DNA from 2 places in the Faecalibacterium sp. BCRC 81149 genome. Region 1 is predicted to be linked to the other one. Evidence: predicted binding sites of a transcription regulator. Region 1 holds the regulator's gene; the other holds the start of a gene.
What was found. Region 1 encodes Rex, which represses fermentation and respiration genes when NADH is low (regulators of the CRP and FNR family bind a similar motif). Its sites were predicted from a motif close to ATTGTTAANNNNTTAACAAT; they were not measured.
Positions count from the first base shown of each region.

Region 2: the regulator Rex is predicted to act here: its motif matches at 2,069-2,088, upstream of fucO (lactaldehyde reductase).

Region 1 covers NZ_QXJA01000010.1:85,407-89,826, forward strand. Annotated here, with positions in the region: gene D3F01_RS11450 (extracellular solute-binding protein) at 1-599, opposite strand, end outside; gene D3F01_RS11455 (thymidine kinase) at 1,143-1,751, opposite strand; gene D3F01_RS11460 (redox-sensing transcriptional repressor Rex) at 1,839-2,480, opposite strand; gene D3F01_RS11465 (ATP-dependent Clp protease proteolytic subunit) at 2,734-3,420, shown strand; gene D3F01_RS11470 (MATE family efflux transporter) at 3,452-4,420, opposite strand, start outside.
Region 2 covers NZ_QXJA01000007.1:56,440-60,859, reverse strand. Annotated here, with positions in the region: gene D3F01_RS09245 (putative ABC transporter permease) at 1-782, opposite strand, end outside; gene fucO (lactaldehyde reductase) at 853-2,001, opposite strand; gene D3F01_RS09235 (GntR family transcriptional regulator) at 2,295-2,954, opposite strand; gene D3F01_RS09230 (transcriptional repressor) at 3,248-3,724, shown strand; T-box leader at 3,738-4,000, shown strand; gene asnB (asparagine synthase B) at 4,144-4,420, shown strand, end outside.

The DNA of each region.
Region 1 (4,420 bases):
AAAGCCTTGCCGGCTGCAAACAGATCGTCCTCAGTGGAGGGGACTTCGGTGATGCCGGCCTTGTTAAAGGTGGTCATGTTCCAGTAGAAGATACGGCCGGTCATGGAGATGGGCACGCACTGCTGTGCATTTGCAACATTGCAGGCACCCAGCTTTGCGTCGTCCCACTGGGACATATCCAGGTAATCGGTGACGCTGTTCAGATCCAGGAAGGTCTGGCCGTTGCCGGAGTAGTTGTACAGCCAGTTCCAGTTGATCTGGCAGACATCCTCAGCCACGCCGCCTGCAAACTTGGTGGACATGGTGTCCTCCCAGCCGGACCATGCAGCGAAGGTGGGGTTGACGGTGATGGTGGTGTGCTCAGCAGAGAAAGCCTTCAGGGCCTCCTGGTAAGCGTTGTGGCGGGACTCGCCGCCCCACCAGCTCATGGTCAGGGTAACGGGATCGCTGCTCAGGCCAGCCACGGAAGCAGCCTCGGCTGCAGAAGAAGCGGTGCTGGAAGCAGCGCCGCCATTGCCGCCGCAGGCAGCCAGCAGACCAGCTGCACCGACAGCACCGGTGACCTTCAGGAAATCACGACGGGAAATTGCCTTGCTCATTGTTGTTCTCCTCCTAATAAATCAAAAAACATCGCGCGGGCCTTACTGCACAAGGCTCGTTGTATACAAATATGATAACAAAAGAAATGGGAAAAAGAAAGATGTAAATTGAAGTGATACGGACAAAAAACGAACAAATATTGCTCTTGTGATTTGCGGTGATTTGACGGCATTGCCGAAATGAATAAACTTGGAACGAAAAACTATGCAATCTGCATAGTTGGATAGATTGCATAGAAACGGGCCGAGAAAGTGTGGCGGAACCTCTAAAATTGCAATGTTTTTGTAACTTATTGCGAAATTGACGGTATATTGTTGTATACAACATGTGAAAAAAGTGACGATATCGCTGTTTTGCAAACTGATATATCAATTGCGCAAAAAACGTTCGCCGTTGGATACAACTGATATATCACTTTGAAAGGGGACGCACAAAAAAGAGCGCCGCCCGGCTGGGCAGCGCTCTGAAAACTGTAAAAATCTTTTGGGAGATCTTGGCTCTCATGCAGGAAGGTGGCTCCTGTGCCTGCTGGAGGTCGACACTTACTGTGCGTTCCGTTTGGCGTAAAACGCCCGCCGTGCCTTGAAATAGCACTGGGGGCACATGCTGACGTACTGCACATCGTTTTCCAGATCGATGGCGACCTGCTCGCCCTCAAAGACGAACTCCCCATTGACCCTGCGGCAGTTGCAGGTGGCCTTGCGCCCGCAGGTGCAGATGGTCTTCATCTCCTCAATGGTGTGGGCCAGCTCCAGCAGACGGGTGGAGCCGGGGAAGCCCTTGAGGGAGAAGTCTGACCGCAGACCGTAGCAGATGACCGGGATGTTCAGGTCTACCGTGACCATGAACAGCTGCTCGGCCTGTGCCGGGGTAAAGAACTGGCTCTCGTCGCAGAGAACACAGGCCAGCGGCTGCTCCCCGGCAGAAGCGGCGCGCACGGCCTCGAACACATCCACCTCGGGCGGGATGAGCAGGTCGGCCCTGCGGCGCACGCCCAGGCGGCTGACCAGCTCGCCGCCGCCCTTGGTATCCACCTGGGGCTTCAGGATCAGCACCCGCATCCCCTGCTCTTCGTAGTTGTGGGCCACCTGCATCAGCGCGGTGCTTTTGCCGCTGTTCATGGCACCGTATCGGAAGTATAGCTTCGCCATAGTTGCTCTCCTCATAAAAAAGCAACCCTCTCTGCTCGTTCGGGGGGAGAGGGCTGCCTGTTTCCTGTGATATGCTATAAGAATAGATCAGTCCTGATTGCGCAGGCGGTAACCCAAGCTCATCAGGCTGTCGCCCAGGTGGACGTTCTCCACCACCACTTCGGGGTAGGGCACCGACAGGTCGTAGTGGGAGAAGTTCCAGAAGCCTTTGATGCCCAGTTCGACCAGCCGGCCGCTGAGCTCCTCCGCACCGCTGCGGGGCACACAGAACACAGCCACCTCAGGCTTATGCTCTGCGCAGAAGGCCTCCAGCTCGTCAACGTGTAAGATCTGGATGCCGTTGATCTCTTTGCCCACCTCGCTGGGGGAATTGTCAAAGGCGGCGATCAGCTTGTAGCCGTTGGTGTCGGTGGTGATGAAGCGGCTGACTGCCTTGCCCAACCGGCCGCAGCCGATGAGGATGGTGGGCAGCAGGTCACCGTTGCCGAACAGCAGATGCTCCAGGATGGAAAGCAGGTTCTCCACCGAGTAGCCGATGCCCTGGCGGCCGTTCACGTCGCCGATGCAGTTGAAATCCTGCCGCACCTGAGAGGCCGTGGTGCCCATCTGGGCGGCCAGCTCGCGGGAGGAGATGCTGGTGATGCCGTCGTTCTTCAGCGTCCGCAGGTAGCGGTAATACTTGGGCAGGCGCTTGATCACCGGAAGGGAAGCTTTGCCGGGATTGTTCATGGAAATGGTTCTCCTTTCATCCAAAGGGAATGCCGGTCTCTTTGCACCCTGCAAGGTGCACCGGCGATTAAGACAGTTTCTGAACAATAATGATATATACTTGTCAATCTTATTCTTAGTATAAAGTATACTGCAATGAGACAGAATGTCAAATCCTCTGGGCCAATTTTTTTCAAAGTAAAGAAATCTTAACCGCCGCATATTGCTTCGATCTCCGGGAACACTGAAAAAAACACCCTGAGGAGGAGCCAACATGCCGGAAGATGAAAAGGAAACCACCGAACAGCAGCGGTTGGAGAAAGAGCAGCTGGAAGATCTGGGCACGGTGTGGCGCACCCGCGGCCCCCATGCCATCCACTGCCTGACCGTGATCGGCCAGATCGAGGGCCATGTGGAGGCCCCGCAGGGCCAGAAGACCACCAAGTATGAGCATGTGATCCCGCAGCTGGTGGCAGTGCAGGAGGACCCCGCTGTGGAGGGCCTGCTGGTGCTCATCAATACCGTGGGCGGGGACGTGGAGGCCGGGCTGGCGCTGGCAGAACTCATTGCCAGCATCTCAAAGCCCAGTGCCACGGTCGTGCTGGGCGGGGGCCACTCCATCGGCATCCCGCTGGCAGTCAGCGCCCGGCGCAGCTTTATCGTGCCCACGGCGACCATGACGGTGCACCCGGTCCGCCACTCCGGCATGATTCTGGGCGTGCCCCAGACCATGCGGTGGTTCGAGCAGATGCAGGAGCGCATCACCGGCTTTGTGGCGGGCCACAGCGGCATTACGGCAGAGCGCTACTCAGAGCTGATGCTCCGCACCGGTGAGCTGGTGATGGACGTGGGCACCATGCTGGACGGCAAAAAGGCCGTGAAGGAGAAGCTCATCGACCAGCTGGGCGGCATCTCTGATGCACTGGAATGGCTGTACCGGGAGATCGAGCGGACTGAGTGAGAGAAAAGACCTGCCCGGGGCGGTGTCAGGCTTACAGCTCGCCCTTCCGCAGATACTTCACCATCATGGGGGCTTCATAGACCAGCATGAGGATCCAGCCCACAACATAGCTGTACGGCAGGGCCTCGATATCCATCTTCATCAGCAGCACAAAGACGGCAGCGGCCGCCACACGGCCTGCCATGTTGAGCGTGCTGCTGTTCAGGGTGATCTTAAGGTCGCCCAGGCCGCGGAAGCCGCCCTGGATGCCATTGGTCAGCGAGGGCATCAGATAGAACAGGGAGACCAGCTTCAAAAAGCGCACTCCCAGATGCACCACGGCGGCATCGGTGACGAAGAGCCGGATGATGGGCTCGGCAAAGAAGAAGCAGATGGCTGTGATAAAAATGGCGTAGAGGAACTCCAGCTTCAGGCCGCAGAAGAAGCTGGTGCGGACACGGTCTTTTTTGCCCGCGCCGCGGTTCTGAGCCATCAGGGTGGTGGTGGCATGGCCGATGTTCTGCTGGGGCACATAGGCAAAGTCATCGATGCGGCCTGCAGCGGCAAAGGCTGCCATGGCGTTGACACCCATGGTGTTCACGATGGCCTGAATGGCGATCTTGCCCAGCTGAACGGTGGCCTGCTGCATGGCGCTGGTCCAGCCGTAGCTGATGGTCTTTTTCAGCAGCGAGGAGTCAAAAATGAACCAGCGCCTGCCCAGCTGCAGCACAGGGACCTTCCAGCGGATATAGATCAGGCAGAACACGCAGCAGAGCGCCTCGCTCAGCACGGTGGAAAGGGCACAGCCCTCGGAGCCCCAATCCAGCACCTCAACAAAGAACAGGTCGCCGCCAATGTTCAGTACCGAGCTGATCATCAGGAAGTACAGCGCGCTTTTGCTGTCGCCCAGCGCACGCATGGTGGCGGCGAGGAAATTATAGAAGAAGGTGAACAGCAGCCCGCCGAACACGATGCGCAGGTAGTTCACAGCGATGGGAAGGATCTCTTCCGGCACCTGCAG
Region 2 (4,420 bases), on a different contig from region 1:
ACCAGGCTGGAACGGCTCATCCAGACCCCGGCGGTGATGCGGCAGAAGATGGTCTCCACCACATCTCCGAGGAAGGCCCCGATGACAAAGAGCCAGAGCAGGTCGGCAAGGGAGAGCTGCTTTTCGGCACTGGTGGTGGGCTCCGGACGGGCCGCAGCGGGGTATGCCCGCTGGATCCGCTTTTCCACGCTGGCGGTAATTTTCTGCCGCAGCCTCTCCGAGCCCCTGCCCAGCTCCCGATTCAGCTGCTCAAGCCGTGGGTGGCGGTTCGCATACCGGCTGACCACCACCATGGCAGAGATCTGGTCAAGGACGGCCAGCGCCATGCCGCCCCACACCACAGCGTGGAACAGCAGCGGCGGCAGGTGGGCGCAGAGCCGGAACAGCAGGTCGTTGCCCCAGCGGACTGCCGCCATGCCCAGCAGACCCCACAGCAGGGAGTATTGCAGGCAGACATAGCCGTCCAGATTGAACTTTTTATCGGAGTAGTCCCACCAGCGGCGGTGGTGGATCCGTTCCAGCAGCTTGGCGGTCAGCCACTCCACCACCGTGGCATAGATCATGCTGCCGAAGAACAGTGCCGCCAGGCTGGTGCGCTGGTCGTTCAGGCCGATGGTGATGAGCACCCCTGCCGTGCCGTACACAAAGCAGAAGGGGCCGGAGGCCACGCCGCGGTTGGTGAACCGGCGGCCCTTTGCGGTTGCAACAACGGTCTCGCCTACCCAGCCTAAAAAAGAATATACCAGATAAATTACACAAAGAGTATAGAAATTCAGGTTCATAGCGCTCCTTTCCCGGAACAAAAAGGGGCCGGGAAGCGGCGTTCCCGACCCTCTTTGTTCAGTTTACGAATTACAGCTGGCTCTTATACAGTGCCTCGATCTCCTCCACGCTGGTATCGCGGGGGTTGCCGGGGCAGCAGGCATCTGCAAAAGCAGACTCAGCCAGGAAGTGGATATCCTCTTCCTTCAGGATGCCCTGCAGGTTTGCGGGGATGCCCACATCCGCGCTCAGCTGCTTGACAGCAGCGATGGTGGCATCGGCGGCATCGGCATCGTTCATCTCGTCGATGCCCTTCACGCCCATGGCCTTGCCGACCGCGCGGTAGCGCTCCCCGGCAACGGTCTTGTTGTACTCCAGACCCACCGGCAGCAGGATGGCGCAGGCCACGCCGTGGGGGGTATCATACAGAGCGGACAGGCCGTGTGCCATGGAGTGGACGATGCCCAGACCCACATTGGAGAAGCCCATACCGGCGATGTACTGGCCAAGAGCCATGCCCTCGCGGCCCTCCGGGGTGTTCTGCACGGCACCGCGCAGGTTCTCGCTGATGAGCTTGATGGCCTCCAGATGGAACATATCGGAGATGGTGCAGTGGCCCTTGGTGATATAGCCCTCGATGGCGTGGGTCAGAGCATCCATACCGGTAGCGGCGGTCAAGCCCTTGGGCATGGAGGACATCATATCGGGATCGACCACAGCGATCTCGGGGATATCGTTGGTGTCCACGCAGACGAACTTGCGCTTCTTCTCCACATCGGTGATGACGTAGTTGATGGTGACCTCGGCCGCAGTACCGGCGGTGGTGGGCACGGCAATGGTGAACACAGCGTGCTTCTTGGTGGGAGCCACGCCTTCCAGAGAGCGCACATCCGCGAACTCGGGGTTGTTGATGATGATGCCGATAGCCTTTGCGGTATCCATGGAGGAGCCGCCGCCGATGGTCACGATGCAGTCTGCCTCAGCAGCCTTGAAGGCTGCCACGCCGTCCTGCACATTGGCGATGGTGGGGTTGGGCTTGATCTCGCTGTAAACAGCATAGGCGAAGTTTGCAGCATCCAGCAGGTCGGTAACTTTCTTGGTCACGCCAAACTTGATCAGGTCGGGGTCAGAGCAGACAAAAGCCTTCTTGTAGCCGCGGGCGGTCAGCTCGGGAACGATGTTCTCAATGGCACCGTGGCCATGGTAGGAAATGGTGTTCAGAACAATGCGGTCAGCCATAATTATTTTCCTCCAAAATCATTCTGCCCGCCTGCCAGCGGGCTCTCTCTGTTATTAAGGATACCACATTGTTAAACAATATTCAATGCACTTTTCTTGTGATTTCTATGAATTTTTTACACTTTCCAGCAAAAGAAAACGCTGTACCACTCCCTCAGTCTCGCATTCGCTCGACAACTCCCTCCAGGAGGGAGCCTTAACGCGGCGGCCAACGCAAAAGCCTCCCTCTGAGAGGGAGGTGGCATCGCATCAGCGATGCCGAAAGGAGTGATACAGCGTTTTTACCGTTTCATTTACCACAGCCGGATGACCTTGATGACTCCCTCGGCCTTATCGCGGGCCAGCTCAAGGTGATGCTGCAGCGCATCGGCGGCGGTGTTCCAGTTGTCGCTCAGGGCGGCATTCAGAATTTCCAGATGCTCCTCACAGGTCTGATCCTGATTGATCATGCTCACCTTGCCGGTCATAATGCGGAAACGGGTGTTCAGGCCGGTGATGCGGTCATAGCCAGAGCGCAGGTATTTGTTGGGCAGAGTGCTCATCAGCAGCTCGTGGAAATCATCGTCGGATTTGCAGAAGTCGTCGATCCGCTCGGGGTGATGCATCAGCTCGGTGTAGGCCTCCAGCTGCTCCCGGGGGATCAGGTTGCCGTAGGTGCGCAGGGCGTAAGGCTCCACCAGCAGGCGCATCTCAAACATGCTGTGCACGTCCTCTTCGGTAATGCCGGAGACCATCAGCCCCTTTTTGGGCAGGATGGTGATCAGCCCCTCCTGCTCCAGGCGGCCCAGCGCGTCACGCATGGGGGTGCGGCTGATGTTGCCCATCTCGGCACAGAGCTTCTGCTCGTTCAGAAATTCGTTGGGGCGGTACTCACAGTTCAGAATCTTGGTTTTCAGGTACTGGTAAGCCTGCAGCTTCAGGCTGGGCTTTGACTGGGAATCCATCTCTTTCATTGTTCTATCTCCTAGTTCGCAAGCAGGACCATTCAGGCAGCAATCAGTCGCCCGCCGGACAGCTTGTATCCCTTAAATAATCCAAATAATCATTGACATTATTATCACATATCTGGACAATGTTTACAAGACTTTTTTGAAAACTTTGGGAGCTTTTCCGTTTTGAACAGATGTCATGCATTATTTTGCTATAAATTGAACAGTTTTTTTGTGCTTGTCGCCAGTGTTTCGCTCTTGTTTTGCATCGAAGGATAAATTGTGGTACACTTGACCCAGAAAGGAAGGCTGATACCATGGCAGGTCGCGGGGGGTACAACACCAAAACCCGGCAATTGATCCTGGATTATCTCATCAACAACCGCCAGCACGCGGTCAGTGCATCCAACATTCTGGAACATCTGGAGGCAGAGGGGGCCAGCCCCAATCCCACCACGGTGTACCGGTATCTGGACAAGCTGGCAGGCGAGCAGCGCATTATGAAATATGTGGCCGATAAGGGCGAAAAGGCCGTGTTCCAGTATGTGGACGAAGGCCGCCACTGCCGCGAGCACCTGCACCTGAAGTGCGTGCAGTGCGGGCGCATCTATCACCTGGACTGCCACTTTATGGATGAGGTGCGTGCCCATCTGATGGCGGAGCACGGCTTCACCCTGCAGTGCGAGGGCAGCGTTTTGTACGGATTGTGCCGCAGCTGCGCACAAAAGCCCTCTCAACCGGGGCAGACCGCACAAAAATGCGAACACTGTGTTGACACGGACAAAGAGCCGTGATACAATGCAGGCAGGAAAAGCGTTGATCGGGAAAAGTAAGTGCTCAAGGTTCTTTTGCAGCGAGTGCGGGCCGGTGGAAGCCGCACAGAGAATGAGCCCCGAACGAACCCCCGTGAGCTTCCCCCTGAACCTGCTTCGGGCAGTTAGTAGGGGCCGACGGCAGCCGCTCGTTATCGCGGCAGTGCTTTCAACGGGGAGAGTACACAAAAGTGACTGGTGTGTTCGCGCACCGGTAATTTAGGTGGCACCACGGATACGGCAGCATTCGTCCTAGCAATGGGATGAAGGCTGCCGTATTTTTTTATTTGCAAAAACCTCTCCGTCACCGGGAAACCTGCCTCTCCTATCAGGAGAGGCGGCAATGCGAAGCATTGACGGAGAGGTTTAGAGAGAGAGGGGTAAGAAATATGTGTTGTGTTATGGGTTACACGGGACACGACCTGAGTGCCGCCAAATTCAAGGAGTATCTGCTGCGCACCGTGATGCGCGGGCCGGACGACCAGCGTGTGGTGGAAGGGCCTTTTGGTCTGATGGGCTTTGGCCGCCTTGCCATCATGGGCCTGACCCCGGAGGGGATGCAGCCCTTCTACCGCGGTGCCGACTGCGTGGTCTGCAACGGTGAGCTCTACGGCTTCCGCTTTGAGAAGGAGATCCTGAAGCGCCGGGGCTACAAGTTTGCCTCCGACTGCGACTGCG